DNA from 2 places in the Sphingomonas sp. BE138 genome. Region 2 is predicted to be linked to the other one. Evidence: riboswitches for the same ligand, from Rfam matches in the RefSeq annotation. Region 2 holds a riboswitch; the other holds the start of a gene.
The links. A riboswitch is a leader RNA that binds a small molecule or an ion and turns the genes downstream of it on or off. The one in region 2 is predicted to bind glycine.

Region 1 (15,720 bases), on a different contig from region 2:
TTCACCTTGCCGGTCTCGACCGTGCGCTTCAGCCCCAGCGGCTGGCGCATTCCGAGTTTCGGCTTGTCGTTGTCGGTCTCGCTCACTCAAATTCCTCGTGCAGTCTCACGGCCGGTGCGGTCGTCCCGGCGGTGCCGGGCGCCGATGCGCCTTGCGCGGCCGTAGCGCAAGGTGCGGAGTTCAGATCAGGGCCGATAAAGTGCAGCCAACGATCGAGCGCTTCGCTGAGTCGTTGTGCCGCAGCGCGGTCGATGACGCCGATGTGTACCACATTTTCGCGGCCCAGCGCCAACGACAATATGGGACGCGGCACCGGCAGTGCCAAGCCCCTGAGGTCGGATCCTTCGCGATCCGAGCCGACGCGCCACGCCTGCGCCAGCTTGCGCCGCCCGTCCTCCGACGCGTCGGCGGCATGGTAGAGCGCGTGGAGCTTGCCCCCGCGCGCCGCGGTTTCGATCCGCTCCGCGCCGGTCAGCACGGCGCCGCCGCGCGATTCGAGCCCCAGCCGGTCGAGCGCGTTGCGCTCCAGCGCGGTCGCGATCAGCGCCGGCAGGTCCGCGGGGATCGTGAACTCGGCGGTCTTGAACGCGCGGGCGAGCGCGCCGCGCAACTTGCCCTTGGCGATCGCCTCGTCGAGCGCGGCGCGCGTCACGCCGATCCACGCGCCGCGCCCGGGCGCCTTGGCGCGCACGTCGGGCAGCACCCGCCCGTCGGGGGCGAGCGCCAGCCGCACCAGCGCCGCGGGCGACGCGCGCTCGCGGGTGAGGATGCAGGAGCGTTCGGGAGTGCCGGTCAGCGCCTCATGGTCGGGGTTCCGCATGTGCGTCTCCCTTGGCAGCGGGAGCGTCGCGGTCGGCGATCAACTGACCGCCGGCGCCGTAGTTTTCGGCCGGCACTTCCTCGATCACGATCTGCACCGCGGCCGGGTTCTTGCCGAGCCGCGCGACCAGCGAGGCGGTGACGTCGGCGACGACCCCCGCCTTCTGCTCGCGCGTCGCCGCGCCCGCCAGTCGGATCGATACGAACGGCATCAGGCGTCCTGATCCTCCGCCGCCTGCTCGGCCGCCGGCTCGTCGTCGAACCAGTGCGCGCGCGCGGCCATGATGATCTCATTGCCCTGCTCGTCGGTCAGCCCGTACTCGCCCAGCACGCCGCCCTTGTTCTCCGGCCGATCGGTGCGGCGCGGCGCGTCGTCGTTGCGGCGGCGCGGCTCGGCGCGCTTCTTCTCGACCAACTCGTCGGTCGCCAGGTCGGCGAGATCGTCGAGCGTCTTGATTCCGGCCTTGCCGAGCGTGACCAGCATCGCCTCGGTCAGATACGGCAGCTCGGCCAGCGCATCCTCGACGCCCAGCGCCTGCCGCTCCTCGCGATTGGCCTGTTCGCGACGGTCGAGCGCTTCCTGCGCGCGGCTCTGCAATTCCTGCGCGAGATCCTCGTCGAAGCCCTCGATCGACGCCAGTTCGTCGAGTTCGACATAGGCGACCTCTTCCAGCGCGCCGAAGCCTTCGGCGACCAGCAGCTGCGCCAGCGTCTCGTCGACATCCAGCTCGTTCTGGAAGGTCTCGGAATTCTTGACGAACTCCTGCTGGCGCTTCTCGCTGGCGTCCGTCTCGGTCAGGATGTCGATCGCCTTGGCGGTCAGCTGCGAGGCGAGGCGCACGTTCTGGCCGCGACGCCCGATCGCCAGCGACAGCTGGTCGTCCGGCACCACGACTTCGATACGATCCTCTTCCTCGTCGATCACGACGCGCGCGACATTGGCCGGCTGGAGCGCGTTGACGACGAAGGTCGCGGTGTCGGGCGACCAGGGGATGATGTCGATCTTCTCGCCCTGCATCTCCTGCACGACCGCCTGCACGCGGCTGCCCTTCATGCCCACGCACGCGCCGACCGGATCGATCGACGAATCGTGGCTGATGACGCCGATCTTGGCGCGGCTGCCCGGATCGCGTGCGGCGGCCTTGATCTCGATGATGCCGTCGTAGATCTCGGGCACTTCCTGCGCGAACAGCTTCTTCATGAAGTCCGGGTGCGCGCGGCTCAGGAAGATCTGCGGTCCGCGGTTCTCGCGGACGACCTTCAGGATCAGGCTGCGGATGCGGTCGTTGACGCGCACCACTTCGCGCGGGATCTGCTGGTCGCGGCGGATGACACCCTCGGCGCGGCCCAGATCGACGACGATGTGGCCGAACTCGACACGCTTGACGACGCCGGTGATGATCTCTCCGGCGCGCTCCTTGAACTCTTCATACTGACGCTCGCGCTCGGCATCGCGGACCTTCTGGAAGATGGTCTGCTTGGCGGCCTGCGCCTGGATGCGACCGAACTCGATCGGGGGCAGCGGATCGACGAGATAGTCGCCGACGGTCGCGCCCGGCTGCAGCTTCTGCGCGCCGTTGACGTCGACCTGCTTGTAGATGTCGTCGACCAGCTCGACCACCTCGACGACGCGCCACAGCCGCAGGTCGCCGTTGTTGGGGTCCAGCTTCGCACGGATGTCCATTTCCTGGCCATAGCGCGTGCGCGCGGCGCGCTGGATCGCGTCCTCCATCGCCTCGATGACGATCGCCTTGTCGATCATCTTCTCCGAAGCGACCGAATTGGCGATCGCGATCAGCTCCGCACGGTTGGCGGTGACGCCGGTGGCCATCAATGGGTTTCCTCTTCTTGGTCTTCGTCGTCCGCGGACGTATCCTGGATTATCTCTTCGTCCGCGCCCTCCATCGAGAGCGGGACGGTGGCGTCGATCAGGCGATCGGTCAGCACCAGCTTGGCATCGGCGATCAGCGCGAACGGCACCCGCTCGACCACGCCGGTGCGCGGGTGGCGGATCGCGATGGTGCCGTCGGCATCGATCCCCTCGAGGTCGCCCTTGAACTGCTTCTGCCCGTCGACCGCCTCGGTGAGCACGATGCGCGCCTCGTGGCCCGCCCAGTCGATGAAGTCCTGCCGGCGGGTCAGCGGACGGTCGATGCCGGGCGACGACACTTCCAGACGGTACGCGCCCTCGATCGGGTCCTGTCCGGCCTCCTCCAGCGCGTCGAGCTTGTCGGAGATGCGGCGCGACAATTCGGCGCAATCGTCGATGTTCAGCTGCCGCGTGTCGGGCCGCTCGGCCATGATCTGCAGCGTGCGCTCGTCGCCCTTGCCGAACAGGCGGATACGCACCAGCGCAAAGCCGAGCGCGTCGGCCTCCGGTTCGATCAGCCGTACCAGGGGAGTGATGTCGTTCAAAAGCACCTACCGCACATGCGTTTCTTGCCGCCGCGGAGCAGGCCCCGCAGCCCCTTGCACCTCGCGATGTAAGAGAAAGCACGCGTCATATAGCGCCACCCGCCGACAGCCGCAAGCACCTGCCGGAGCACCGCGGGAACAATGCTGCGGGCGCGGATTTCAGGTTGGAGATAACATAAGTGCAGGAGTGTGGCGTGTTTCATCGAATTGCGTTCGTCGCCATCGCGCTGACCGCCGCGGCCGCCTGCAACGGCGAGGACGGTGCCGCGACGCAGCCCGTGGCCGACGCGCCGGTCGCGCCCGCGCCGAGCCCCAGCCCCACTCCTGGCGCAAGTCCGACTCCGTCTCCGTCACCGACCTTCCCGGCGGGTACGGCGGTGGCCGGGACGCCGTTCGCCAGCGCGGTCATCGCCGATTTCACCGCGCCCTGGGCGATGACCTTCCTGCCCGACCGGCGGATGCTGGTGACCGAGAAGGCGGGACAGCTTCTGCTGGTCGCCGCCGACGGATCGTCGCGGCGCACGATCGCGACGATCGACGTCGATGCCGCCGGACAGGGCGGGTTGATGGACGTGGTGCTCGCGCCCGATTTCGCGACGAGCAAGCGCGTCTATCTCAGCTATTCGGCGACCGGGGAGGGCGGCAAGGGCGTGGTGCTGGCGCGCGGCACCTTGTCGGGCAACGCCGGGGCCGAGCAGCTGACCGGCATCGAGACGCTGTATCGCGCATCGCCGCTGGTCACCGGCGACGGCCATTATTCCGGGCGGATCGCCTTTTCGCCGGACGGCCAGTATCTCTTCTTCACCAACGGGGACCGGCAGAAGTTCACGCCCGCGCAGGACAAGAGCGGCTCGCTCGGCAAGGTCCTGCGGCTGACCCCGGACGGCAAGGCGGCGGCGAATAACCCACTGGCGGCGCAGGGCTTCCTTCCCGAGGTCTGGAGCTACGGCCACCGCAACCTGCTTGGGCTGGCGTTCGATGCGCAGGGCAACCTTTGGGAGCAGGAGATGGGTCCCAAGGGCGGGGACGAGGTCAATCTGATCCTGCCGGGCCGCAACTACGGCTGGCCGAACGTGTCGAACGGTTCGAACTACGACGGCAGCGACATTCCCGATCATGCCCCCGGCGACGGTTACGAGGCCCCGAAAGTGTGGTGGAATCCGGTGATCTCGCCCGGTGGGCTGATGATCTATTCGGGCGACCTGTTCCCGCAATACAAGGGCGATGCGTTCATCGGCGGGCTGTCGTCGCAGTCGCTGGTCCGCGTCGACCTGAACGGCACCAACGCGAGCAAGGGCGACCAATGGTCGCTGGGCGCGCGCATCCGCGAGGTCGAACAGGGGCCGGACGGCGCGATCTGGGTGCTGGAGGATGGCGGCAGCTCGCCCGGCCGTCTGCGGCGGCTGACGCTCGCGTCTTGATATGGGTGATCTTCCCGGAGCGCCGCGGGGCTTGACGCTGCACTGCACAATCGCCAGCTAGGTAGTTCGCGAAACAAGCACAGAACCGGGGAATCCGCATGGCCACCGCCATCGCCGACGTGCGCACCGCGCCCGTCGGCCTGATCCATTTGTCGCTGGCCGTCGGCGGCTTGGCGATCGGAACGACCGAATTCGCGACGATGAGCCTGCTGCCCGACATGGCGCGCGACCTGGGCGTCGACGCGCCGACCGCCGGGCATGTCATCAGCGCCTATGCGCTGGGCGTGGTGGTGGGCGCGCCGACGCTGGCGGTGCTCGGCGCACGGATGGCGAGGCGGCACCTGCTGATCGCGTTGATGACCTTGTTCGCGATCGGCAACGGACTGTCGGCGCTGGCACCCAGCTACGGCTGGATGATGCTGTTCCGCTTCGTCGCGGGGTTGCCGCACGGCGCCTATTTCGGGATCGCGATGCTGGTCGCCGCATCGCTGGTCGATCAGGGGCGGCGGACGCAGGCGGTCGCGCGCGTCATGCTGGGGCTGACAGTCGCGACGATCGTCGGCGTGCCGCTCGCCAACTTCATGGGGCAGCTGCTCGGCTGGCGCTCGTGCTTCATCGTCGTCGCCGGCCTCGCCGCGCTGACCGCCGCGCTGGTCGCCTTCTTCGCGCCGCGCGACCGCGGCGATCCAGCGGCCAGCCCGCTGGGGGAGCTGCGAGCCCTGAAGCGCCCGCAAGTGTGGCTGACGCTCGGCATCGGCGCGATCGGGTTCGGCGGGCTGTTCGCGGTCTACACCTATCTGGCCGACACGATGGCGGCGGTGACGCACGTCGGTCCGCGGATGGTGCCGTTCGCGCTCGCCGCGTTCGGCATCGGCATGACCGCGGGCAATCTGGTCGTGCCGAAATTCGCCGACCGCGCGCTACTGCCCACCGCCGCGCTGGTGCTCGTCTGGAGCATCGTCGCGCTGCTGCTCTGGCCGTTCGCCGCGCGGCATTTCGCGACCGTGCTGGTCGCGATGGTCGCGATCGGGATCGGCGGTTCGCTGGGCACCGTTCTCCAGACACGGCTGATGGACGTTGCGGGCGATGCGCAGGCGCTGGCCGCGGCGCTGAACCATTCCGCGTTCAATACCGCCAATGCGCTGGGGCCGTGGCTGGGCGGGATGGCGATCGCCGCCGGCTGGGGCTGGACCTCGACCGGCCCGGTCGGCGCGGCGCTGGCGGTCGCCGGACTCGTCGTGCTGGCGGCGTCGTGGCTGGTGGAGCGACGCCGCCGCACCTGATCCTGCCTACATCACGATGCCCGGCTTCGCCTCCGCGATCGCCGCCAGCACCATCCGCTCCCACACCGCGACGTCGCCGGCCGCCGCCATCGCGGGGCTGGGCGCGCGCAACGTGTGGAGCACCGCGATCGCATCGTCGCGATGATCCTTCCACTGCGCATCGACCTGCGCGCTGGCCGATTCGACGGTGCCGTGGCCGTTGGCGCTCAGATGCTGCGCGGCGAGCACGCGCGCGATCCGTTCGACGACGGGCGAGGTGGCGGTGTCCATGGCGATCTCCTTGGCGTTCGTGCCGTGAACGTTTTGCCGGCGTGACGGCTCCAATCGCCGATTGACTCCGATCCCGGCTGGCGTAGAGGGCAGGGTAGTCGATGCCGCGCACAGGGGCATGGGCGGGCGCGGGAGAGCGCGGCCGGCCTTTCAGGTCACCAGCCGCCGCCGAAGGAGCAACCACCCCGGAATCTCTCAGGCAGCAGGGACCGCGCCGGCCGATCGACACTCTGGAAAGCGGCGGTGCGTCATCGCGCCTCGCCCACCGAAGGGGTAACTCGGCCATGTCCGAGGAAAGCTCTCAGGTTCCGTGACAGAGGGGGACTATCGGATCGCCACCGGGCCCGAGGGCTTCGTGCGACCGACCTCTTGCGACGGAAGACCGATGATGAGCGACGCCCCCGCCACGACCCATGATGACGATGGTTTCGAGCCGCTCGAAATCCTGACGCTCCCGCTGGACGCATGGCACCGTGCCAAGGGCGGCCGGATGGTCGAGTTCGCCGGCTATCACATGCCCGTCCAGTACGAGGGCATCATGGCCGAGCATCTGTGGACGCGCGAGAACGCCGGGCTGTTCGACGTCAGCCACATGGGCCAGCTGTCGATCACCGGCGACAATGTCGCGACCGCGCTGGAGGCGTTGATGCCCGCCGCAATCAGCGACGCGCCGCTGAACAAGGCGCGCTACTCGCTGCTGCTGAACGATGACGGCGGCGTGCTCGACGATCTGATGCTGACCCCGCAAGCGCCGGACCGCATCTACATGGTCGTCAACGGCGCGACCAAGTATGACGACGTCGCGCACATGATCGAGCATCTGCCCGACGACGTGACGCTCAACATGATGGAGGACCATGCGCTGCTGGCGGTGCAGGGGCCGAAGGCGGTCGCGGCGGTCGCACGGCTGGTGCCCGGCGTCGACGCGCTGACCTTCATGCAGGCGGGCGCGTTCGAATGGAACGGCCATGCGCTGTGGATCAGCCGCTCCGGCTATACCGGCGAGGACGGCGTCGAAATGTCGGTGCCGGCCGAGGCGGCCGAGGCGTTCGCCGACGCGCTGGTCGCGCAACCGGAGATCAAGCCGATCGGGCTGGGCGCGCGCGACTCGCTGCGGCTGGAGGCGGGGCTGCCGCTGTACGGCCACGACCTGGATCCCGGTACCACCCCCGTTCAGGCCGATCTCGGCTTCGCCTTGTTCAAGCGGCGGCGCGAGGCGGCCGACTTCCCCGGTGCCGCGCGCATCCTCGCCGAGCGGGAGAACGGTCCCACTACCAAGCGCGTGGGCCTGCTGGTCGACGGGCGTCAGCCGGTCCGCGAGGGCGCGGATGTCGTCGACGCCGCGGGCGCGGTGGTCGGACGCGTCACCAGCGGCGGGTTTGCCCCCAGCGTCGGCGCGCCGATCGCGATGGCCTATGTCCCGCTCGCCGATGCCGTGCCCGGCACCGTCGTCACCCTGTCGCAGCGTGGCAAGGCGCACCGCGCCACCGTCGCCGCGATGCCGTTCGTTCCCCACCGCTACTTCCGAGGAGTGAAGTAAAGATGAGCCGTTATTTCACCGAGGATCACGAGTGGATCGATGTCGATGGCGACACCGGCACGGTCGGCATCAGCGACTATGCGCAGAGCCAGTTGGGCGACATCGTGTTCGTCGAAGTGCCCGACGCGGGGCGTTCGCTCGGCAAGGGCGATGAGGCGGCGGTCGTCGAGAGCGTGAAGGCCGCATCGGACGTCTACTCGCCCGTCTCCGGGACCGTGCTGGAAGGCAATCCGGCGCTCGTCGACGAACCGGCGCTGGTGAACAGCGATCCGGAAGGCGAGGGCTGGTTCTTCAAGATCACGCTGTCGGACACGTCGGAACTCGACGCGCTGATGGACGAAACCGCCTACGCCGCCTTCGTCGCGAAGTTGTGACGTAACTAGCCCCCTCCCCGTCGGGGAGGGGGTTGGGGTGGGGTGCGTGCTCGTATGCGGCCAGCGCCGCGCGATGCCGATCCCTTACCCCAAGACGCAACCCCTCCCCCTACCCCTTCTCCGCAGGGGAGGGGGCCGGAGTAAACCATGCGCTACCTGCCCCTGACCCCCACCGACCGCCACGAGATGCTCGGCGTTATCGGCGCATCGTCGATCGACGATCTATTCGCCGACGTGCCCGAATCCGCCCGGCTCGACGGCCCGATCCGCGACCTGCCGCTGCACGCCAGCGAGCTGGCGGTCGAACGCCACATGGCCGCGCTCGCACGGCGGAACACCGTGGCGGGCGACGTGCCGTTCTTCCTGGGGGCGGGCGCCTACCGCCATCACGTGCCCGCCAGCGTCGATCACCTGATCCAGCGCGGCGAGTTCCTGACCGCCTATACGCCCTATCAGCCGGAGATCGCGCAGGGCACGCTCCAGATGCTGTTCGAGTTCCAGACGCAGGTCGCCGCCTTGCTCGGCACCGATGTCGCGAACGCGAGCATGTACGACGGCTCGACCGCCTGCTGGGAAGCGATCGGCATGGCGCGCCGCATCACCCGGCGCGGCAAGGCGATCCTCTCGGGCGGGCTGCACCCGCATTACGTGTCGGTCGCCAGGACGATGGCGACGTACACCGGCGACGTGCTCGACACCGCGTTGCCGGTGCTGGGCGCCGACACCGATCTCGACGCGCTGATCGCGAAGATCGACGACGATACGTCGTGCGTCGTCGTCCAGTATCCGGATATCCTCGGCCGCATCGCCGACCTGACCCCGCTGGCCGATGCGTGCCATGCGAAGAAGGCGCTGCTGATAGCGGTCGTGACCGAGCCGGTAGCGCTCGGCGCGCTGCGCTCGCCGGGCGAGATGGACGCCGATATCGTCGTCGGCGAGGGCCAGTCGCTGGGCGTCGGGCTCCAGTTCGGCGGGCCGTATGTCGGGCTGTTCGGCTGCAAGGAAAAGTACGTCCGCCAGATGCCGGGTCGCCTGTGCGGGCAGACGGTCGATGCGGACGGACGCCGCGGCTTCGTACTGACCTTGTCGACGCGTGAGCAGCATATCCGCCGCGAGAAGGCGACCAGCAACATCTGCACCAACTCCGGGCTGTGTGCGCTGGCCTTCTCGATCCACATGACCCTGCTGGGCGAGGCGGGGCTGCGGCGGCTGGCGGCGCTCAACCACGCCGGGGCGTGCCGCGCCGCGGACCGGCTGGCGCAGGTGCCGGGCGTCAAGGTCATCAACGACACCTTCTTCAACGAATTCACGCTCGACATCGGGCAGGAGGCGCGGCCGGTCGTGCGGGCGCTGGCCGACCAGGGCGTGCTGGCGGGCGTGTCGCTCGGGCGACTGTATCCGGGCGAGGACGCGCTGACGAACGGGCTGATCGTCGCGGTGACCGAAACCGCGACCGACGAGGATATCGAGGCGCTGGCGACCGCGCTTCAGGAGGCACTGGCATGAGCATCAACGCAAGCGGCTGGAAGCCGACCACGCCCGTCGCGGGCGTCAACACCGCCCCCACCTTCACCGGCAACAAGGCGCTGATGCTCGAGGAGCCGCTGATCTTCGAGATCGGCTCGACCGAGACGACCGGCGTCGACTTTGCCGACGCTCCCTCTCCCCTGTGGGGAGAGGGCCGGGGTGAAGGGGCGGTGTCTCACCGAGAGGGCGGTCTCGGTGAGACCTCGGCCCCTCACCCAACCCTCTCCCCGGGGGGGAGAGGGCTAGGGGGATTGGCACGCACCACTCCGATCGGGCTTCCCGGCCTGTCGGAGCAGGAGACGGTGCGCCACTACACCCGCCTCAGCCGACAGAATTACGCGATCGACCTCGGGCTGTTCCCGCTCGGTTCGTGCACGATGAAGCACAATCCGCGCCTGAACGAGAAGGTCGCGCGGATGCCGGGCTTCGCCGACGTCCACCCGCTCCAGCCGGTCGATACCGTGCAGGGCGCACTGGGGGTCATCCACCAGCTCGCGCACTGGCTGGTCACGCTGACCGGCATGCACTCGGTCGCGATGAGCCCCAAGGCGGGCGCGCATGGCGAGCTGTGCGGCATCCTCGCGATCAAGGCGGCGCTGGAGAAGCGCGGTGAGGGTCACCGCAAGGTCGTGCTGGTGCCCGAGAGTGCGCACGGCACCAACCCGGCGACCGCGGCCTTCGCAGGCTTCACGGTCGAGGACATTCCCGCCACGCCGGACGGTCGCGTCGACACCGCGGCGTTGACGGCGCGGCTCGGGCCGGACGTCGCGGGCGTGATGATCACCAACCCGAACACCTGCGGGCTGTTCGAGCGCGACCTGAAGGCGATCTCCGACGCGGTGCATGCCGCGGGCGGCTACGTCTATTGCGATGGCGCGAACTTCAACGCGATCGTCGGGCGCGTGCGGCCGGGCGACCTCGGCGTCGACGCGATGCACATCAATTTGCACAAGACCTTCTCGACCCCGCACGGCGGCGGCGGGCCGGGGTCGGGGCCGGTGGTGTTCTCGGAAGCGCTGACCCCGTTCGCGCCGCTTCCGTTCGTCGAGAAGGATGGCGACACGCTGCGGCTGGTCGAGGAGGAGAATGCCGGCGACCACCATGCCGACAGCTTCGGCCGCATGGTCGCCTTCCACGGCCAAATGGGCATGTTCACCCGCGCGCTGACCTACATCCTGAGCCACGGTGCGGACGGCCTGCGCCAGGTCGCCGAGGACGCGGTGCTCAACGCGAACTACGTGCTGCGCTCTCTGGAGGACGTGCTTGACGCGCCGTTCGCCGGCGCCGGGCCGTGCATGCACGAGGCGATCTTCTCGGATAAGGGCTTTGCGGCCGGCTTCTCGACGATCGACGCTGCCAAGGCACTGATCGACGAGGGTTTTCACCCGATGACCATGTACTTTCCGCTGGTCGTCCACGGTGCGATGCTGGTCGAGCCGACCGAAACCGAGAGCCGCGCCGCGCTGGATCAGTTCATCGGCGCGCTGCGTTCGGTGGCGGAGCGCGCGAAGGCGGGCGACCCGTCGCTCAAGACCGCGCCGCACTTCGCCCCGCGCGCGCGCCTCGACGAGACGCTGGCGGCGCGCAAGCCGGTACTGACGTGGAAGCCGCCGGTCGTACAGGCCGAAGCGGCGGAGTAACGCTCACCCCTCATTTGCCCTGTCACCCCGGCGGAGGCCGGGGTCCAGTTCCCAACGGTCATGGCGGCGCGATGCGCGTCGTCATGTCGGCTTGCCCAACCGGACCCCGGCCTTCGCCGGGGTGACTGAGGGCCAGGAACCTAATCGGGTAGCGACAAGGCCGCCCCGCCGCTCAGTACCGGAGCATCGGGGGTGACGGGGGACGGTACGAGGCCACCGGCGCCCTTCGGCGGCGGCCGACGCCGCCGGCTTGGGGCCGGCTTCGCTTTCCGACGAGCTTTCGCCACCAGCCGAAGACTTTGGCGAAACACAGAAAGAGGATCTTCCATCGACAACCTCCCATGCTGGGACCGCCGTAAACATAGCATCTCAGCAATGAAGGTGCAGCATCAATCCTCCGGCGCGGCGGTCACCGTCTGCTGCTTGCCCAGCCGCTGTTCGCGCCAGACGATGAACAGCCCGCTGGCGATGATGATCGGCGCGCCCAGCCACGTCATTGCGCTGGGCAGCACCCCGAACAGCAGCCAGCCGTAGATCGTCGCCCAGATCAGCCCCGAATAGTCCATCGGCACCACCGTCGTCACCGGCGCCAGCTTTGCGGCACCCGTCAGCGCCAGCTGCCCGCATCCGCCGACCAGGCCGATCGCGGCGAGGTTCACCCACGTCAGCCAGTCGTGCGCCTGAAGGTGAAAGGCATAGGGCACCGCGATCAGCGGCAGCGTCAGCACCGAGAACCAGAACACCGTCGTCCCCGACGGCTCGTCGCGCAACTGCCGCAACAGGATCGCGACCAGCGCGACGAACAGCGCCGCCATCAACCCGACGAACGCGCCGAACAGCGGCACGTGCTCGCCGCCCCCGGGCTGCGCCACCACCAGCACCCCCGCAAACCCGACCAGCACCGCGCCCCAGCGCTGCACGCCCGTCCGCTCACCCAGCACCAGCGCGCCCAGGATTGTCGCGAAGATCGGCACCGTGAACTGGAACGTCGTCGCCTCGGCGAGCGGCAGCAGCAGCACCGCCCCGAAGGTAAACACCATGCCGACGACGCCGACCAGCGAGCGTGCCAGATGCCCCTTGATCCGGGTCGTGCGCAGCGACCCCAGCCCGCGCGTCGACGCCACGAACGCCAGCACCACCGGCAGCGCGCACGCCTGTCGCCAGAACATCGTCTCCGGCAGCGAGGCACCGCGCGTTTCCGCCAGCTTCACCAGCGCCGACATCGTCGACAGGAAGAAGATCGCCACGAGGCGCAGGGCGATGCCCTTCAGGACGCGGTCACCCGACATGGCTCGGCTCCCTAACCGCCGCACCGCAACAAAGGAACCCCGCGCGATCCCGCTTGGCGATCGGGCGCTTTTGCCGCTATCGCGCGGCGCCATGAAGCATGCTCTCTCCGTCACCCGCGAGGCCGATTTCGCCGCCTGGTATCAATCCGTCATCGCCGAGGCCGACATGGCCGAGGAATCGGGCGTCCGCGGCTGCATGGTCATCCGCCCGTGGGGCTATGGCATCTGGGAGCGGTTCCAGCGGCTGCTCGACGATCGCATCAAGGCGACCGGGCATGAGAATTGCTACTTCCCGGTCTTCATCCCGCTCAGCTATTTCGAGCAGGAAGCGAGCCATGTCGAGGGCTTCGCCAAGGAAATGGCGGTTGTCACGCACCACCGGCTGATCGCGGATGGGAAGGGCGGGCTGGTCCCCGATCCCGCCGCGAAGCTGGAAGAGCCGCTGGTCGTGCGCCCGACGAGCGAGACGGTGATCGGCCACGCGTTCGCGCGCTGGGTGCAGTCGTGGCGCGACCTGCCGGTGCTCATCAACCAGTGGGCGAACGTCGTCCGATGGGAGATGCGGACGCGCATGTTCCTGCGCACCGCCGAGTTCCTTTGGCAGGAGGGGCATACCGCGCACGCCACCGCGGACGAGGCGCGCGAGGAGACGCTCAAGATGCTCGAGGTCTACCGCGACTTTGCCGAGAATTGCGTCGCGGTACCCGTGATCGCGGGCGAGAAGCCCGAGAACGAGCGCTTCCCCGGCGCGGTCGGCACGTGGTCGATCGAGGCGATGATGCAGGACGGCAAGGCGCTCCAGGCCGGCACCTCGCATTTCCTCGGCACCAATTTCGCCAAGGCACAGAACATTCGCTTCCAGAATGCCGAAGGGCAATTGGAGCACGCCAACACCACCAGCTGGGGCGTGTCGACGCGGATGATCGGCGCGCTCATCATGGTGCATGGCGACGACGACGGGCTGCGCGTGCCGCCGCGCGTCGCACCGTGGCAGGTGGTGATCGTGCCGATGCTGCGCGACGCGCCCGAGGATGCGGCGCTGGTCGATTATTGCCGCGAACTGCAACAGGCGCTGGCCAGGGAAAGCGCGCTCGGCGAGCCGGTGCGCGCGCTGCTCGACCTGAAGCCGGTGAAGTCGACCACCAAGCGCTGGGGCTGGGTGAAGAAGGGTGCGCCGGTCGTGATCGAGGTCGGCGGGCGCGACATGGCCGCGGGCAACATCTCGGTGATCCGCCGCGATCGCCTGTACCGCGCCGACGGCAAGCTCGACAGCGCGATCGTCGCGCGCGACGGGTTCGCGAGCGGGGTCGCGGCGCTGCTCGCCGAGATCCAGCAGGCGTTGTTCGACCAGGCCAAGGCGCGGCTCGACGCGAACATCACGCCGGCCTCGGATTGGTCGCAGGTCGAGACGCATTTCGCCGAGGGCGCGAAGAACCCGGGCTGGCTGGAGGTGCAATGGTCGCGCCCGACCGGCGCCGCGCTGGAGAAGGTGGTCGAGCGGCTGAAGACGCTGAAGCTGACGCTGCGCAATGCGCCGGAAGGGCAGGCGGCGGCGGACGGCGCGTGCGTCTTCACCGGCGACGCGGCGGTCGAGCGGGTGCTGGTCGGACGGGCGTACTAACCGTCACGCACCTCCAACCGGACCCGGCGCAGGCCGGGGTCCGGTTGGGGAACGTCACCGTGTCGCATAACCGGCGCGTAGCTGGACCCCGGCCTGCGCCGGGGTGACGGTAAGGGGACGGGCGCCCCTTACCTCAGAACCGCGTCCGCAGCGTCAGGCCATAGGTCCGCGGTTCGGCCAGGAACGATGCGAACAGCTGGTTGCCGGTGCCGCCGAACGCCTGCACCTGCTGCTGGCTGCCCGCGCCCTGGAACGGCGCGTTGAACGCGACCTGCTGGTAGTTGGTGTCGAGCAGGTTCTGCGCCCACACCTCCACCGCCCAGCGATCCCGGTCGCCGCGCAGCCCGATGCGCGCGTTCATCACCGTGAACCCGTCCTGCTCCTTCTCGATGAACAGGTCGGAGCCGGTGTTATAGTCCGACACCGTCCGCTGATCGACATAGAACAGCGCCGACAATCCGCTGTCGCCGATCGGCGGGCTCCAGCTGATCGAGCTGGTGATGACGTTGCGCGGCGCGTTCGACATCTGCGATCCCGATAGCAGGAACAGCGCCGGATCGAGCGCCGCGCCGGCGTCCGAGCCGACCAGATTGCGGCGATACTTCGTGTCGGCGAAGGTATAGCCGAGGTTGAAGGCGAGATGTTCGACCGGATAGATCCCGGCCTCCGCCTCGAACCCCTGGCTGACCACGCCGTAGCGCACGTCGCCGGTGCATGCGCCGGTGGCGAGCGAATTGTCGCGATCGGCACCGTTCAGGCTGTCCGAGCACGAGCCGATGTTCTCGACCACGTAATTGGTGCCGTTGAAGGTGTTGAGCTGGAAGTTCTTGAACTCCGACCGGAAGCCGGCGAGGTTGAAGGTGAACTGGCGGCTCGAATATTTCAGCCCGACCTCGTAGGCGTTGACCGTCTCGGGATCGAAGCGCAGCCGGCTGGCGTCGATATTGGCGATCGTCGTCGGCGTATAGGCGTCGCCCAGGTCGGACCGGTCCAGATTGTACCCGCCGGCCTTGTAGCCGCGCGAATAGCTGGCATAGGTCATCAACCGGTCGGTCGGCTTCCAGCTGAGCACCGCGGTGCCGGTCACCTGGTTCTCGCGCAGCTTGTCGCTGATCTGGCGCCCGTTGAGCGCCGCCGACGAATTGCCGGTACACGCCAGCGTCGCGATGCCGCGGGTCAGCGCGGCGAGTTGTGCATTGTTGAACAGTGGGTTGAGCAGCGCCTGGACCTGCGGGCAGACGGTGTTGTTGTTGCCGAACGTCGCGTCGAAGTCCTTCTCCTCGCGGGTCCAGCGCAGGCCTGCGGTGAGCGACAATGTGTCGGTCAGGCGGAAGATGTTGTGCGTGAAGACCGCGAAGCTCTTGCTGTTCTGGTTATAGACGTCGCGCGTCGTGCCGAGGTCGTTGAGCGTCGAGAGCCGGTCGATGGCGGGCAGGATGAGCGCCGCGGCCTGGCCGAAGCCCGCTCCGAGCGCCTGTCGCGCCGTCGCGCCGCCAAGCGCCGCCAGCGGCGTGGTGCCGA
Region 2 (15,720 bases):
CGCCTGGGAGGGAATCGAGCTGTTCCTGGCCCCCGACCACGAAGTGCTGGTCGCGCGCGACGGGCAGGACGTCGCCGACCATCTCGCCGCCTTGACGACCGAACGCGCGCAGGCGATCGGCCAGGCGGCGCTCCGGCGCGTGCTCGCCGAACACACCTACGACCTGCGCGGGCAGCAGGTCGACACGCTCTTCAAGGCGCATGCCGCGCGCCAGCGCGAGGCGGCGTGATGAAGCTCGTCGTCCTCGGCCTCTCGCTCAGCTCCAGCTGGGGCAACGGCCACGCCACCACCTTTCGCGCGCTGCTCCGCGCCTTCGCCGCACGCGGGCACGACGTGCTGTTCCTCGAACGCGACATGCCCTGGTATGCCGCGCACCGCGACGAACCCGCCCCCGATTACTGCCGCCTCGAACTCTACGGCAGCCTCGAGGCATTAGCCGACTGGCGCACCGAGATCGCGCAGGCCGATGCGGTGATGGTCGGCTCCTACGTTCCGGACGGTATCGCGGTGGGTCGCCTCGTCCAGCAATGGGCGCACGGCACCACCACCTTCTACGACATCGACACGCCGGTGACGCTCGCCAGGCTGGATCGCGGCGCGTGCGACTATGTATCGCCGGAGGTCATTCCCGGCTACGACGTCTATTGCTCCTTCACCGGCGGCCCGACCTTGCGGCTGATCGAGGAGCGCTACGGCAGCCCCGCGGCGCGCGCGCTGTATTGCTCGGTCGATGCCGATCGCTACCGCCCGACGGGCGCCGCGAAGCGCTGGGATCTGTCCTATCTCGGCACCTACAGCGACGATCGCCAGCCGACGCTCGAGCGGCTGCTGATCGAACCCGCGCGCCGCCACCCCGACAAGCGCTTCGTCGTCGCCGGCCCGCAATATCCCGCGACGATCGACTGGCCCGCGAATGTCGAGCGGATCGAGCATCTTGCGCCCGCCGACCATGCCGATTTCTATTCCGCCAGCCGCGCGACGCTCAACGTCACCCGCGCGGACATGATCGCCGCCGGCTGGTCGCCCTCGGTGCGGCTGTTCGAGGCGACCGCGTGCGGCACCCCGATCGTCTCCGATCGCTGGCCCGGCATCGACGAGCTGCTGACCCCCGATGCAGAGATCCTGCTCGCCGACACCGCCGCCGACGTCGAGGCGGCCCTCGCCCGCCCGGACCTCGACGCGATCGGCACCGCCGGGCGTGCGCGCGTGCTCGCCGAACACACCGCGCAGCACCGCGCCGCGGAGCTGGAGGCGCATCTCCACGAAGCGTCCGCTGCGAAGCTCGCGCCGGTGCGCTAGGCAGGGAACGAAGCACGCCTGATCCCGGTTTAGCCGTCGAACCCGCATCGGGCGGTCCCGGTGCGGTCCATTCCAACCAAGGAGACGTTCGATGAACAGCGACACGCTGACCGGCACGACCAACGATCTGGGCGGCAAGCTGAAGGAAGGCCTGGGCAAGGCGTTCAACGACGATCAGCTGCGCGCCGAGGGCACGGCCGACCGCGTCGACGGCACCGTCCAGAAGACCTACGGCGAAGCCAAGGACGCCGTCGCGCCGTTCCTCGATCAGGCACGTCGCTTCGTCAACGAACGCCCGTGGGCCGCGGCCGCGGTCGGCGGCGTGGTGGGCCTCGCCCTCCTGAACACGCTGCGCGGCAAGTAAGATCGGCCAGGGGGGCGCTGCGAGGCGCTCCCCTCGGCACCGTACGCCGGCCAAGCAAGGTCAGGCGCCGGATCGGAACGCTCCGGATCTGCTCCGCTGCGCCGCAGTCACATGAACTCGTCGGCAATTATGTCGATGCGCATCGACGGCAAAGCGTAAGCCTTCGAACGGGTGACCGGTGTCGCCGTGCCCCGCCGACGCCCATGATCCGTCAGGCGGCCCGTCGCCGGTCCGCACACCGCCGCAGCGCCGCTGCCAGCGTATCGGGCGCGCTCGGCTTTGGACATACCGTCGCGGTCGGATACCGCTGCCTCAGCGCCGCATCGTCGGCATGGCCCGAATGGAACAGCAGCGGCACGCCCGCGTCGTGCAACCGGTCGGCGGCCGGGAAGACCGCGCCGTCCGCCAGCCGCATGTCGAGCACCGCCACCGCGAACCGCCCCGCGTGGCGATCGATCTCGGCCTGCGCCTCGACGATCGTCGCGCACGGGCCGACCACGCGAAACCCGGCCTCCTCGATCGTTTCCTGAAGGTCGAGCGCGATGAACAGCTCGTCCTCCACCAGAAGCACGTCGTCGATATCGCGATCAGTCACAGGCCAGCACGCTCGTCGGAAGTTTCATACGCAGCCGAAACGATCGACCCGCCGCCTCGCTCCCCACCTCGCCGCGCATTTGTCGCACGCTCGTCTCGACCAGCAACGATCCGAACCCGCGCTGCGTCGGCGTCGCCGCCTGATCGTCGCGCCCGGTTTCCTCCCACACCAGCTCCAGCCCGTCCGCATCGGTGCGCCAGCGGACGCTCAACCCGGTTCCTTCCGCCTCCGCCGCCTCCGCCTCGCCGTGCAGCGCGCCATACTTTACCGAGTTCGTCGCCCACTCGTGGAGCACCAGCGCCAACGACGACAGGCAGTTCCGCTCCAGCGCCACGACCGGCCCCTCGATCGTGATCCGCGAATGGTCCCGGTACGGCGCCAGCGTTGCGTCCACCAGCGCCGCCAGCCCGATCGCCTGCGGCTGCCCGGCCGGCGAGGCAAGCGAGTGCGCCGATCCCAGCGCGGCGATGCGGCGGCGCAGATCGCCGGCGAAGGCGCGCACCTCCTGGTGGTTGCGCGCCGCGACGGTGATCATTCCCGCGATCACCGCGAACAGGTTCTTCACGCGGTGGTTCATCTCGCGCAGCATCAGGTCGCGCGTGTCGGCGAGCGTATATTCGGGGGTCACGTCGATCGACACGCCCAGCAATCGCGGGGGATGGCTGCCCGCGATCACGCGGCCGAAGCCCTTGATCCAGCGCGTGGTATCGCCGGCGACGACCCGGAAGGTCGCTTCGAAGTCGCCGTTGCGCTCCACCGCGCGACGCAGCGCTGTCTCCACCGTGCCGCGGTCGCCGGGCTCGATCCGGTCGAGCAACGGGTCGATGCGCGCGGCCTCGGTGCCGGCCACACCGAACAATTCCCGTTCGACCGGATCGAGCACCGTCTCGCCGGTTTCCGGGCAATATTCCCACACCCCGATCCCGGCCGCCTTGATCGCCAGGTCCAGCCGCTCGCGCTCGGCCGCCAGCTGTCGCTCGAGCGACAACGCCTCGGTGATATCGGTCAGCACCAAAGTCGTGCCGTCGACCTTGCCGGTTTGCGTCCGGTACGGCAGCACGCGCAGCGACAGCACCCGCGCACCGTCGCTGGTCGTCACCCGCCGCTGCGTCGCCGCGCCGCCTGCCGCCACGGCGCGCGCATCGTCGAGATACTCGGTCCCGCGCAACCGGCTGGCGACATCGCTCAGCGGGCGCCCCCGGTCGCCGGGCTGCAACGGGAAGATCGACACCGCCGCCTCGGTATAGCTGCGCACGTGCAGCTCGGCGTCGAGCACCACCACGGCCAGCTCGGTCGACTGGTGGAAATTGCGCAGGTCGGCGATCGCGACCGTCAGCTGCTCGACCTTGCTCTTCAGTTCGTCGTTGACCGTCGACAGCTCCTCGTTGGTCGACTGGAGCTCCTCGTTCATCGACATCATTTCTTCGTTGGAGCTCTTCAGCTCCTCGTTCGCGGTCTCCAGTTCCTCGATCGCCGTACGCAAGCGGTGCCGGGTGAGCCGCAGTTCGTCCTCGATCGCCTCCAGATGATCGTCGGTGGCGGCCAAATCCTCCAGCTCGTCCTGGTCGGACGGGCGGAACGCGCCGCTGTCGCGGAACACGAACAGCAACGTTCCGTCGCCCAGCGGGTCGCAGATCACCTCGACCGGCTGGATGCCGTAATCGGTCTCGACCTCGACATCGCGCGCCACCACGCGGCGGCGCTCGTCGCGTGCCTGCCGCAGCAGCGGACCGATGACGGTGCGCAGGCCCGCCCGCGCCAGATTCACCGCGCTGCTCCCGCCGGCCCGCGTTACCGGAAATTCGAAGTAGCGGCTCAGCTTGCCGTAGGCGGACAGGATCGCGCCGTCCTGGTCGACGATCAGGCTGGCGGGCGCATAGCGTTCGACGATACGGCGGATCGCGACGCTCTCGTTCGCCAGCGCCGGGCCGTCGCGACTGCCCGGATCACGCCCGCGCCGCGCCGTGGACGGGATCGTGTTGCCCGGCAGGTCGATCGGATAGCTCGGCGCCCCCGGCGCACGCTCGTACAGCCGCGCATGCTGGTCGACGGGCGTGAACAATTGCTCGAAACGGCCGACGCTCTCGGACGGTCCCAGGAACAGGTAACCGCCGGGCCGCAGCGCATAGTGGAACAGCGGCACCACCGATCGCTGCAACCGGTCGTCGAAATAGATCAGCAGGTTGCGACACGACACCAGGTCCACCCGCGAGAACGGCGGATCCTTGACCAGGCTGTGGTTGGAAAAGCGGATCATGTCGCGGATCGACGCCGCGATCGTGAACCGGTCGGCATGCGGCACGACATAGCGCTCGCGCAAGCCCGCCGGCAGGTCCATCAGCGCCGCATTGGGATAGCTGCCCGCGCGCGCGATCGTCAGCATCTGCTCGTCGATGTCGGTGGCGAAGATCTGCACGGCCAGCGGCGCCCCCGTGGTGCGCGCCGCTTCCGCGAACAGCATCGCGATCGTGTACGCTTCCTCGCCGCTCGAACAGCCCGGCACCCAGATGCGCAATTCGTCGTCCGTCGCGCGCTCGCGCAGCAGCGGCTCGATCACGCGCGTGCGCAGCGTCTCGAACGCCTCCGGATCGCGGAAGAAGCGGGTGACGTTGATCAGCAGGTCGCGGAACAGCGCCTCGCACTCGTCGCTGTCGCTTTTGATCCGCGCCAGATACGCGCGGCCGGTGTCGATCCCCAGCACGTGCATCCGCCGCTCGACCCGGCGGATCAGCGTCGAGCGCTTGTAGCCCGAAAAGTCGTGCCCGATTGCGGTACGCAGCACGCGGCACAGCTCGTCGACGTGATCCGCGACCACCCCGGCCTCGCGCTCGCGCGGGTCGGTGTTCCGGCGCTGGAAGAAGCCTTGCAGGCATTCCAGGATTTCGCCGGCCGGCTTCACGAAGTCGATCAGGCCGGTGCCCACCGCCGACAGCGGCATCCCGTCGTAGCGCGCGCTCTCGGGCTGCTGGACGACGCCGACCCCGCCGTTCTCCTTGATGGCACGCAACCCGGTCGTTCCGTCCGCGCCGGTGCCCGACAGGATCACGCAGGCGGCATTCGATTGCTGGTCGCTGGCCAGCGACAGGAAGAAGTCGTCGATCGGGCGCCGCAGCCCGCGCGGCTGCTGGAAATCGGTGAGCTCCAGCACGCCGTCCCGGATCGCCAGCCCCCTTCCCGGCGGAATGATATAGACCGTATCCGCCCCGATCCGCTCGCCGCCCGCGCATTGCAGCACCTCCAGCGACGTGGCGCGGTCGAGCAGCTGCGCCAGCATGCTTTCGTGATGCGGATCCAGGTGCTGGACGACGACGAACGCCAGCCCGGTCGGCATCCGCGCGGGCGCCAGCATCTCGCGCAGCGCCTCCAGCCCGCCCGCCGATGCGCCGATCCCCACCACCGGCACCGCGACCGACGCGGGGCGCGCGGGTGCGGGCGTACGGGGCGCCCCACTGCTATGCACGGACGTCCGTCTCCAGCCCGGCCAGCATCATCTTGGCCTGGGCGACGGTCGCCGCGCTGTTGGCGATGGTCAGCAGCGTGCCCTCCACCACGATCCCGGCGTCACCGGCGATCGGGGTCAACCGGCCCAGCGTCTGTGCCAGTTGCGCATCGTAATCGCTCAGCAATTCGGGCTGCGATCGGCTGACATCGAACTGCGAGGCGAAGATATAGGTCGTCGCGCCGTCGATCGACCGCAGCCGCGACATGTAGAGCAGGTTGACGAACGGCGTGCCGTCCTTGCGGAAGTTGACGATCGGCGTGCGTACGTTCGCCTGCCGCGGCTGGGCAAGAAACTCGCGCAGCCGCGCGCGCGGTTCGTCGTTCGATGCGTCGCGCTGCAACATCCGGCAGTTGCGCCCGACGACATCTTCGGGCGCGTAGCCCGTCAGCGTGCAGAAGCGGGCGTTGACCATCAGCAGATGGTTGTCGTCGTCCGCCGCCGCGATCGCCAGGGCGACGCGCGACTGTTGCAGATACTCCACCAGTGCTGCGGGAAGTTCCGGGGGCACGCACTCTCCGATCTCGACGCGGTATCCGGGGATTACGCACGAAGGCGACACAATAACAACCCGCTTTGGCACAGTCGCCGTTCCGGTGGCGGCGATCGGCGACCGGCCGTTCGGCGCGGCGATGCGGCCGGTTCGTACGTAACGGAAAATCAAAACCTTAGCGCGTAGCAGGGCTCGTTCGCGGCTGAAGCAGTCGCCAGGAGGGGATCTTTCGTTGACACGCTGTTTTCTCATGACCTCGGCCGCCCTTGGCGTCATCGCCGCCACCGCGGCGGCTGCCGATCCCGCCCCTGCGATGCCGCAGGCCGTCGCGCCCGCGCAGGACGTGGTGACCACCGGCGTCGCCAAGGGCCGCGACCGGCTCGACAGCGCCACCTCGACCAGCGTGCTGCGCGAGGCGGAGATCGCCAAGCTGGCGCCGCGCTCGGTCGGTGAGCTGCTGCGCGACATCCCCGGCGTGCTCGCCGAGGCCCCCAATGGCGAGAGCATCGCCAACATCACGATCCGCGGCCTGCCGCTGTCCTCTTCGGGCGCCAAGTTCGTGCAGCTTCAGGAAGACGGGCTGCCGGTGATGGAGTTCGGCGATATCGTCGGCGCCAGCTCCGACAGCTTCCTGCGCGTCGACCTCAACCTGGCGCAGGTGGAGGCGATCCGCGGCGGCTCCGCCTCCACCTTCGCCAGCAACTCGCCGGGCGGGCTCATCAACTTCATCTCCAAGACCGGGGAGCGTGAGGGCGGCGCCGTCGCGCTGACCGCCGGGCTCGACTTCGACCAGTATCGCGCCGACTTCGACTACGGCGGCCATCTCGGCGACGACTGGCGCTTCCACGTCGGCGGCTTCTACCGCCAGGGCGAGGGCCCGCGCCGCATCGGCTTCGACGGGCAGCGCGGCGGCCAGTTCAAGGGCAACGTGACCCGCCAATTCGCCAACGGCTACATCCGCCTCTACGCCAAGTATCTCGACGACCGCTCGCCCTTCTACGATTCGGTGCCGCTGCGCGTGACCGGCAGCGACGCCGATCCCAAGCTGGCGGCGGTGCCCGGCTTCGATCCGACCCACGACACGCTGTCCACGCGCGCGCTGCAATCGGTCGTGCTGCTGGACGAGCAGAACCAGCCCGTCCGGTAGGACATTCGCGACGGACAGCACGTCAAGGAGCGCGCGCTCGGCGTGGAAGGGCAGTTCGCGCTGTCCGACTGGACGATTACCGAGCGCTTCCGCGTCGCCGGCCACTCGGGCGGGCTGATCGGACCGTTCAGCAGCCTGTACCTGTCGCCCGCCGCCGCGCTGACGCGGCTCGGCGCGACCGGCGGCTCGTTCCGCTACGCCAGCGGTGCCGCCGCCGGCCAGGCGATCGCCGAGCCCGCCGCGCTGAACGGCAACGGCCTGATCGCGATCTACAACATCCGCGATCGTCGCCAGCAGGATGTCGGCAACGTCACCAACGACCTGCGCGCCAGCCGCGTGTGGAACCTGGGCGGCGGCGACCTGACGACCACCGCCGGCTTCTACGCCGCGCGCCAGCAGATCGACACCTCGATCCTCTACGGCGTGGCGGTGACCGAGGTGAGCGGCGGCGGCGACGCGGCGCTGCTCGACGTCTTCGACAGCGCCGGGCGCGCGCGCACCGCCAACGGCATCTATGCCCTCAACCCGCTGTCCGGCACGCAGCGCCGCACGCTGCGGCTGTCCTATGCGGTCAACGCGCCCTTCGCCTCGGCCAATTACCACATCGGCCGCGTGTCGATCGGCGGCAGCCTGCGCTACGATTTCGGCAGCGCCCACGGCCAGGTCTACGGCGTCGAGCTGGGCGGCGGTCGCGTCGGGCAGGTCGCGCGCGACGTCGATGGTGACGGCGTGATCTCGCCCGCCGAACAGCGCGTGGGCGTGACCCCGTCCGCGCCGGGCAATGTCGACTACGACTATCGCTACCTGTCCTATTCGGCGGGCGTGAACTTCCGCATTGCCGAGCCGCTGGCGGTGTTCGCACGCTACAGCCGCGGCGCGCGCGCCAATGCCGACCGCCTCACCTTCGGCGCGGTGATCGACAATGCCTCCGGCGGACTTGCGATCCCGCAGGCGGCCTACGACCCGGTCAAGCAGGCCGAACTGGGGGTCAAGTTCCGCCACCGCAACGTGACGCTGAACCTGACCGGCTTCCACGTCGATGCGCAGGATTCGAACATCAACACCTCCAACGGTTCGGTGATCGCGCGCGACTACCGCGCCAAGGGGCTCGAGTTCGAAGGCGGGCTGCGCTACGGCCTGTTCTCGCTGACCGGCGGCGCGACCTACACCGATGCGACGATCGTGCGCGACTTCGTCAATTCGGCGCTGAACGGCAACACGCCGCGCCACCAGGCCAGCCTGATCTTCCAGGCGACGCCACAGATCAGCAACGATCGCTTCGCGCTCGGCGCGGTCTTCATCGGCACCACCGACAGCTATGCGCAGGACGTCAACCTGCTCCGGATGCCGGGCTATGTGACGACGAATGCCTTCGTGCAGGTGCGCCCGACCGAGCGGCTGCTGGTGTCGGTCAACGCCACCAACCTGTTCGATGCGGTCGCGCTGACCGGCATCGACGAGGATCGCATCCCCGCCAGCGGGATCGTTCGCGGTCGCCTGCTGACGGGCCGCGCGATCTCGACGACGCTGCGCCTCGACTTCTAGGGTCTGATCCACTGACGCGGAAGCGGCGCCGGGTTCGCCCGGCGCCGCTTCAACACTCGACGACGTTCACCGCCAGCCCGCCCAGGCTGGTTTCCTTGTACTGCGTCCGCATGTCCTCGCCGGTCTGGCGCATCGTCTCGATCACCGCGTCCAGGCTGACGACATGGCTGCCGTCGCCGCGCAGCGCCAGATAGGCGGCGTTGATCGCCTTCACCGCGCCCATCGTGTTGCGCTCGATGCACGGGATCTGCACCAGTCCGCCGATCGGGTCGCAGGTTAGCCCCAGATTGTGCTCCATCCCGATCTCGGCGGCGTTCTCCACCTGCCGGTTGCTGCCCCCCAGCACCGCCGCCAGCGCGCCCGCCGCCATCGAACAGGCGACGCCCACCTCGCCCTGGCACCCCATTTCCGCGGCGGATATCGACGCGCGCTTCTTATAGAGCATCCCGATCGCCGCCGCGGTGTAGAGGAACCGCCGCGCGCCCTCCTGCCGCACCGTCGGCGGCTTGGTCGGCGCCACCAGCGTCTCGTAGAAGCGCAGCACCGCCGGCAGCACGCCGGCCGCGCCGTTGGTCGGCGCGGTCACCACCCGCCCGCCGGCCGCATTCTCCTCGTTCACCGCCAGTGCCCACAGGCTGACCCATTCGAACACCTCGGCCGGGTTGCGGCCCGGCGTGTTCCCGGTCAGCGCCTGCTCCAGCGCCCGCGCGCGCCGCCGCACCTTCAGCCCGCCCGGCAGCACGCCGTCGTGTGCGATCCCGCGGTCGATGCAGTCGCTCATCGCGTCGCGCACCGCGTCCAGGAACGCGTCGGCCTCGGCGGGCGAGCGCCACGCTTCCTCGTTCACGCGCACGATCTCGGCGATCGACAGCCCGGTCGTGTCCCCCAGCGCCAGCAGCTCGGCGCTTGACGAGAACGGGTGCCGGACCGCGATATTCTCCGCCAGCACCGGCGCACCCTTGCGCAGGATCGCGCCGCCGCCGATCGAGAAATACGTCTCGGCATAGCCGGTCCCGTCCGCCAGCCGCGCGGTGAAGCCGATGCCGTTGGGATGCTCCGGCAAGAAGTCGCGCGGGTGGAAGACGATGTCGATCGCCTCCGCGAAGGGGATCGTCCGCTCCCCGGCCAGCATCAGCTTCGATCGCTCGCGGATGTCGGCCAGCAACCCGGGCGCGGCATCCGGATCGACGCGTTCCGGCTCCCACCCCGCCAATCCCAGGATCGCCGCGGTGTCGGTGGCATGACCGCGCCCGGTCAGCGCCAGCGATCCGTACAGGTCGCACCGCACCCCCGTCACCGCCTGCTCCTGCGCCACCGCGCGCTGGGCGAAGTCGAACGCCGCGCGCATCGGCCCGACCGTGTGCGAGCTCGACGGCCCGATCCCGATCGTGAACAGTTCGGCGATGCTGATCGGCCGCGACGCGCATCGGTCCAGCGCTGGGGTCGGAAAATCGGGCTGCATGTATCCTCGCGGGTCGGAGTGCATGCCCCATCTGTCCCTTGCGCCTGAGATCGCTATCCCGTCGGCGGGCGCCGGATCTCCCCGCCGCCTCTCTCCAGATGTCCTTGGCCGATGTGGTCCTTTTGCCTGAGAGTTTCCGGGGCGGTTGCTCCTTCGGCGCCGGGGCACGCCCGGTCTCTCCCACATCGACGTCGTCGGCCGCGGTATCGGCGCGCATCGCGAACCGGTCAAGCCGCCCCTCGACGCCGGGCTGCCGCCGCATTATATACCGGCCGTTATGGAATCGACCGTGCTTGCCGACGCCCCCGCCCCCACCCGCGGGCGTCCGCGCGAATTCTGCCCCGAGGCCGCGCTCGGCGCCGCGCTCGGCGTGTTCTGGGCCAAGGGCTATGACGGCGCCTCGATAGCGGACCTCACCGCCGCGATGGGCATCACCAAGCCCAGCCTGTACGCCGCCTTCGGCAACAAGGAACAGCTCTTCCACCAGGCGCTCGACCGCTACGAGGCGGAAAAGCTCGCCTACACGCGCGAGGCGTTGAAACAGCCGACCGCGCGCGGCGTCGCCGAGCATTTCATGCGCGGTGCGGTCGCGGCGCAGACCAGCAGCTGCGACCCGAAAGGCTGCATGGGCGTCATCAGCGCCACCGCGTGCAGCGCCGCCGCCGACTCGATCAAGGCGCACATCATGGAACGCCGCGCCTCGTCGAACGCCGCGCTGGTCGCGCGCTTCGAACAGGCCAAGACCGAGGGCGACCTGCCCGTGCACGTCGATCCGCAGGGGCTGGCGCATTACCTCTATGCACTGCTTCAGGGGATGGCGGTGCTCGCTACCTCCGGCGCCACGCGCGCCGATCTCGACCGCATCGTCGATCTCAGCCTGTCGATGTGGCCGACCGCCTGATGCGCGGCTGTAAAAAATAAATTACCGACCGGTACAGAAAGTCGTTGACGGTCCGTCGGACGGTTTATATACCAGGCGGTACGGAATGGGGAGCCACCCCGGCACCTCAGCATCGCAGGAGCCGCTGATGGATCCTCGTTCCCACGCCCGCCCCGGCGCGACCTGATCGCCGCGCCCCGACCGACCGTTTTTCCCGCGTACCGTTCCCGCTCGCGCTTCCCCCGTCGTCGCTGACGCCGGGAACGGTGGCGCCCGCCCTGTCCTGCCCACATTCTCTTGGGGAGATCGCCCATGGCCTATCTGATGCTCGACGACGACCGCGCGGTCGTCACCACCCCGCTTTCCGGCGCCCCGCTTGCCGCCCCAGCTCCCTGCGCCGATCCGGTGCCGGAGGCGCCCGCGCGCCTCTCCGCGCTGGAATGGTCCGTCGTGGCGCTCGCCCGTCAGGACCGGCTGTCGTCGCTGAACCGCCCGGGTCGCATCGCCACCGCACTCGCGATCCTCTTCAAGCCGCCGCACAACCGCATGCTCGCCGACGAACGGCTGGAGGCGCTGCGCCGTATCGCGGTCTTCGGCTGGCACTATGGCTACACGATTCCCACGGAGGAGCTGAAGCGCTTCCTCAAGGCCGGCTTCTCGCCCGCGCAATACGAACTGATGATGGACAGCATCGGCGTCGCCAAGCTCGGCAACGCACGCCGCCAGGCGTAACGTCGGCGCGGCTGCCTTTTTCCCCCGTTCGGCCTGAGCGTGCCGAAGGACGTGTGCCAAACGCACGCGCTTCGACAGGCTCGGCATGAACGGGGTGAAGCGACCGACTTTTCCCTTTCCGGCCCGGCCCCCGGCGCGCTCACCCGATCAGCAACCGCGCTCCCAGCGCCGCCACCAGCGCCGGGATCATCGTCGCCGCCCCGACCTTCAGAAACCGCCAGAAACCGACGTCCTCTCCCTCGCGCCGGATCGCCTGCAGCCAAAGGATGGTCGCCAGGCTCCCCGTGATCGACAGGTTCGGCCCCAGGTCGACCCCGATCAGCAGCGCGTCGACGATCACCCGCGGCGGCTGCGCCTGCGCCACCGCGGTGCTCGCGATCAGGCCGGCGGGCAGGTTGTTCATCAGGTTCGACGCGAACGCCAGCACCGTGCCCGACCAGGCCGCCCCGCGCACCGGCTCCGCGGCAAGGTCGCGCAGGCCCACCGCGACCCGCGCGATCACGCCGGTGCGATCGAGCGCCTCGACCAGCACGAACAGCCCCGCGACCAGCGGCAGCACGCTCCACGACACCGCCCGCACCGTCGCTGCCGGCGAGCGCCGCACGAGCGCCGCGACTGCCCCCATCGTCGCTGCGCCCGCGATGCACGTCGGCAATCCCAGCGGCCGGTCGAATGCCGACACCGCCAGCAGCAGCACCGCCGTCGCGGCGATCCCCGCCAGCGCCGCCTTCCCCGCCGGGGTCAGCGGCACCCGCGCCACCGTGCTCTCGCACACCCCCGTCAGCCGCGCGCGCTCGACGCAGCGCAACGCCACGAACGTCACCACGATCGCCGCCACCGACGGCACCGCGAACGACGCGAACCATTCACCCAGCGGCGGCATCCGCCCCCCGTACAGCACCAGATTGGCCGGATTCGAGATCGGCAGGACGAAGCTCGCCGCATTGGCGATCAACGCGCAGGCGAACAGCAGCGGCAGCGGCTCCGCCCGCGCCGTGCGCGCCGCGGCATACACCGCCGGGGTCAGCACCACCGCGGTCGCATCGTTGGACAGAAACGTCGTCGTCACCACGCCCGTGGCATTGACCAGCAGGAACAGCCGCCGGGGCGATCCCCGCGCATGGCCGACCGCCGTCGCCGCCACCCAGTCGAACAGCCCCTGCTCGCGCGCCGTCTCGCTGAGCAGCATCATGCCGATCAGGAACAGGTAGACGTCCGCCCCCTTTCCGACCGCGAACAGCGCCTCGCGCGGCGTGACGAGCCCGCATACCAGCAGCATCGCCGCGCCGGCCACCGCCCAGATCGCCTCGGGCCAGCGGAACGGTCGCGCGATCACTCCTGCGGTGGCGGCGGCGCAGATGCCCCAGGTCGCGGCGGTGGCGATCGTCATGCGGCGCCCCTGCCCGATCGCGTGCGCGCGCACCAGCGCCCGGGCGCCGCACGCCCGCTTTCGTCAGAGGTTGGCCTGCTCGTCCTCCGGCAGATCGGCGTCGGGCGGGTAATAGAGCTCGGCGCACTCCGCGCGCAGGCACCCGCCCTCGATCACGATGTCGTCGCGATACGCATCGGCGATGAAGGTCAGCGTGTCGACATGCCGCGCCTCGAAATACATCGCGTGCACGTCGTCGCGTCCCGCGCCGTAGACGACGCGCCCGACCTTCGACCAGATCGACGCCATGGTGCACATCCCGCACGGTTGCAGCGTCGAATAGAGCGTCGCATCGCGCAGCTCCAGCGCGCCCTCGCTCTCGCACCCGCGCCGGATCGCCATCATCTCGGCATGGGCGGTCGCGTCGGGCAGCTCGTGGGTCTGGTTGCGCTCGGCCGCGATCACCCGCCCGCCGCGCACGATCACCGCCCCCAAGGGCGAGGTGGAGGGATCGCTCCCCTTCGATCGCGCGATCTTGATCGCCTCGCGCATCCAGCGTTCGTCTTCCTGATCCATCGCCCCCCAACGCCGCCGCACGGGATTTGGGTGCACGGCCCGACGCTCAACCGTCATTCCCGCGAAGTCGGGAATCCGGACGCGCAGGTCCAGCGATCGGCCCCCGTCGTCAGAGGTTCCGGATCCCCGCCTCCGCGGCGATGACGCTGGTGGGTGCGGCGCCCGCCACGAAACGACACACTGACGACACCGCTGGCGATCCGCCGCAGATGATGACACACAGCCGGCCATGACCCGATGGCAGTTCTGGATCGACCGCGGCGGCACCTTCACCGACGTGGTCGCGCGCCGCCCCGACGGCACGCTCGTCACCGCCAAGCTGTTGTCCGAGGATCCCGACCGCCGCCATGACGCCGCCGAGGCCGCGATCCGCGCGCTGACCGGTGTCGGCGACGGTGCGCTGCCGCCCTGCGACATCCGCATCGGCACCACCATCGCCACCAACGCACTGCTGGAACGCGCCGGCGAACCCGTCCTCCTCGCGATCACGCGCGGCTTCGGCGACGCGCTGTCGATCGGCTATCAGGACCGGCCCGACATCTTCGCGCGCGCCATCCGCCGCCCCGCTCCGCTGTTCGCGCAGGTGGTGGAGATCGACGAACGCGTCGCCGAGGACGGCACCATCCTCACCCCGCTGGACGCGGACGCTGCCGCCGCCGCCTTCGCCCGCGCCTATGCCGGGGGTCTGCGCGCCGTCGCGATCGTCCTGATGCACGGCTGGAAGCACACCGCCCACGAGGAGCGGCTCGCCGGTTTGGCCCGCGCCGCCGGCTTCACCCAGGTTTCGGTCAGCCACCAGGCCGCGCCCGTCATCCGCCTCGTCACGCGCGGCGACACCACGCTCGCCGACGCGTACCTCTCGCCCGTCCTGCGCCGCTACGTCGCCGGGCTTGAAGCATCGCTCGGCCCCGATCTGCTCTTCATGCAATCCAGCGGCGGGCTGGTCGCGGGGTCGCGCTTCCACGGCAAGGACGCGCTGCTCTCCGGTCCGGCCGGCGGGATCGTCGGCATGGCACGCACCGCCGAAGCCGCCGGGTTCGACCGCGTCATCGGCTTCGACATGGGCGGTACCTCGACCGACGTCTCACTCTACGCCGGGCGATACGATCGCCGCACCGACGCGATGCTCGCGGGCGTGCGCGTCGCGGTGCCGATGATGCGGATCGACACCGTCGCGGCCGGCGGCGGCTCGATCTGCCATTTCGACGGCGGCCGGTTGCTGGTCGGCCCCGCCTCGGCGGGCGCCGACCCGGGCCCGGCCTGCTACCGTCGCGGCGGTCCGCTGACCGTCACCGACTGCAACCTGATCCTCGGCAAGATCCAGCCCGCGCACTTTCCCACGCTGTTCGGCCCCAACCGCGACCAGCCCCCCGACGCCGACGCCGCGCACGCCGCACTCGCACGCCTCCTCGACGAGGTCGAGGCGACGACCGGCGACCGCCTCGCCCCGCAGGCCGCCGCCGAGGGCCTCGTCGCGATCGCCGTCGCCAACATGGCGCGCGCGATCCGCGCCGTGTCCGTCGCGCGCGGCGAGGATCCGGCCGCCTACGCGCTCGCCTGCTTCGGCGGCGCGGGCGGGCAGCACGCCTGCCTCGTCGCCGACGCGCTCGGCATGGAGCAGGTGCTGATCCACCCGCTCGCCGGCGTCCTCTCCGCGGTCGGCATCGGCCTCGCCGCGCGCAGCACCGTCCACGACGCCACCGTGGCCTGTCCGCTCGACGACCCCGCACTGGACGACGCCCGCGCGCAGGCCGAACGG

Region 1: it holds a riboswitch for glycine, as region 2 does, so the genes downstream of both, gcvT (glycine cleavage system aminomethyltransferase GcvT) here and J2Y58_RS00120 (L-serine ammonia-lyase) in region 2, are expected to answer to the same signal.

Annotation. Positions count from the first base shown of each region.
Region 1 covers NZ_JAVDUC010000012.1:103,364-119,083, forward strand. The annotation lists gene infB (translation initiation factor IF-2) at 1-86, opposite strand, end outside; gene J2Y58_RS15065 (DUF448 domain-containing protein) at 83-820, opposite strand; gene J2Y58_RS15070 (4-oxalocrotonate tautomerase family protein) at 801-1,031, opposite strand; gene nusA (transcription termination factor NusA) at 1,031-2,650, opposite strand; gene rimP (ribosome maturation protein RimP) at 2,650-3,234, opposite strand; gene J2Y58_RS15085 (PQQ-dependent sugar dehydrogenase) at 3,429-4,655, shown strand; gene J2Y58_RS15090 (MFS transporter) at 4,754-5,938, shown strand; gene J2Y58_RS15095 (hypothetical protein) at 5,945-6,208, opposite strand; glycine riboswitch at 6,328-6,430, shown strand; gene gcvT (glycine cleavage system aminomethyltransferase GcvT) at 6,597-7,748, shown strand; gene gcvH (glycine cleavage system protein GcvH) at 7,751-8,122, shown strand; gene gcvPA (aminomethyl-transferring glycine dehydrogenase subunit GcvPA) at 8,270-9,628, shown strand; gene gcvPB (aminomethyl-transferring glycine dehydrogenase subunit GcvPB) at 9,625-11,289, shown strand; gene J2Y58_RS15120 (DMT family transporter) at 11,679-12,578, opposite strand; gene proS (proline--tRNA ligase) at 12,670-14,199, shown strand; gene J2Y58_RS15130 (TonB-dependent receptor domain-containing protein) at 14,333-15,720, opposite strand, start outside.
Region 2 covers NZ_JAVDUC010000001.1:17,532-33,251, reverse strand. The annotation lists gene J2Y58_RS00160 (glycosyltransferase) at 1-229, shown strand, start outside; gene J2Y58_RS00155 (glycosyltransferase) at 229-1,299, shown strand; gene J2Y58_RS00150 (CsbD family protein) at 1,391-1,663, shown strand; gene J2Y58_RS00145 (response regulator) at 1,875-2,258, opposite strand; gene J2Y58_RS00140 (CheR family methyltransferase) at 2,251-5,718, opposite strand; gene J2Y58_RS00135 (PAS domain-containing protein) at 5,711-6,268, opposite strand; gene J2Y58_RS00130 (TonB-dependent receptor plug domain-containing protein) at 6,501-7,397, shown strand; gene J2Y58_RS00125 (TonB-dependent receptor) at 7,440-8,942, shown strand; gene J2Y58_RS00120 (L-serine ammonia-lyase) at 8,992-10,404, opposite strand; glycine riboswitch at 10,509-10,597, opposite strand; gene J2Y58_RS00115 (TetR/AcrR family transcriptional regulator) at 10,682-11,305, shown strand; gene J2Y58_RS00110 (hypothetical protein) at 11,597-12,016, shown strand; gene J2Y58_RS00105 (arsenic transporter) at 12,156-13,406, opposite strand; gene J2Y58_RS00100 (nucleoside deaminase) at 13,470-13,961, opposite strand; gene J2Y58_RS00095 (hydantoinase B/oxoprolinase family protein) at 14,191-15,720, shown strand, end outside.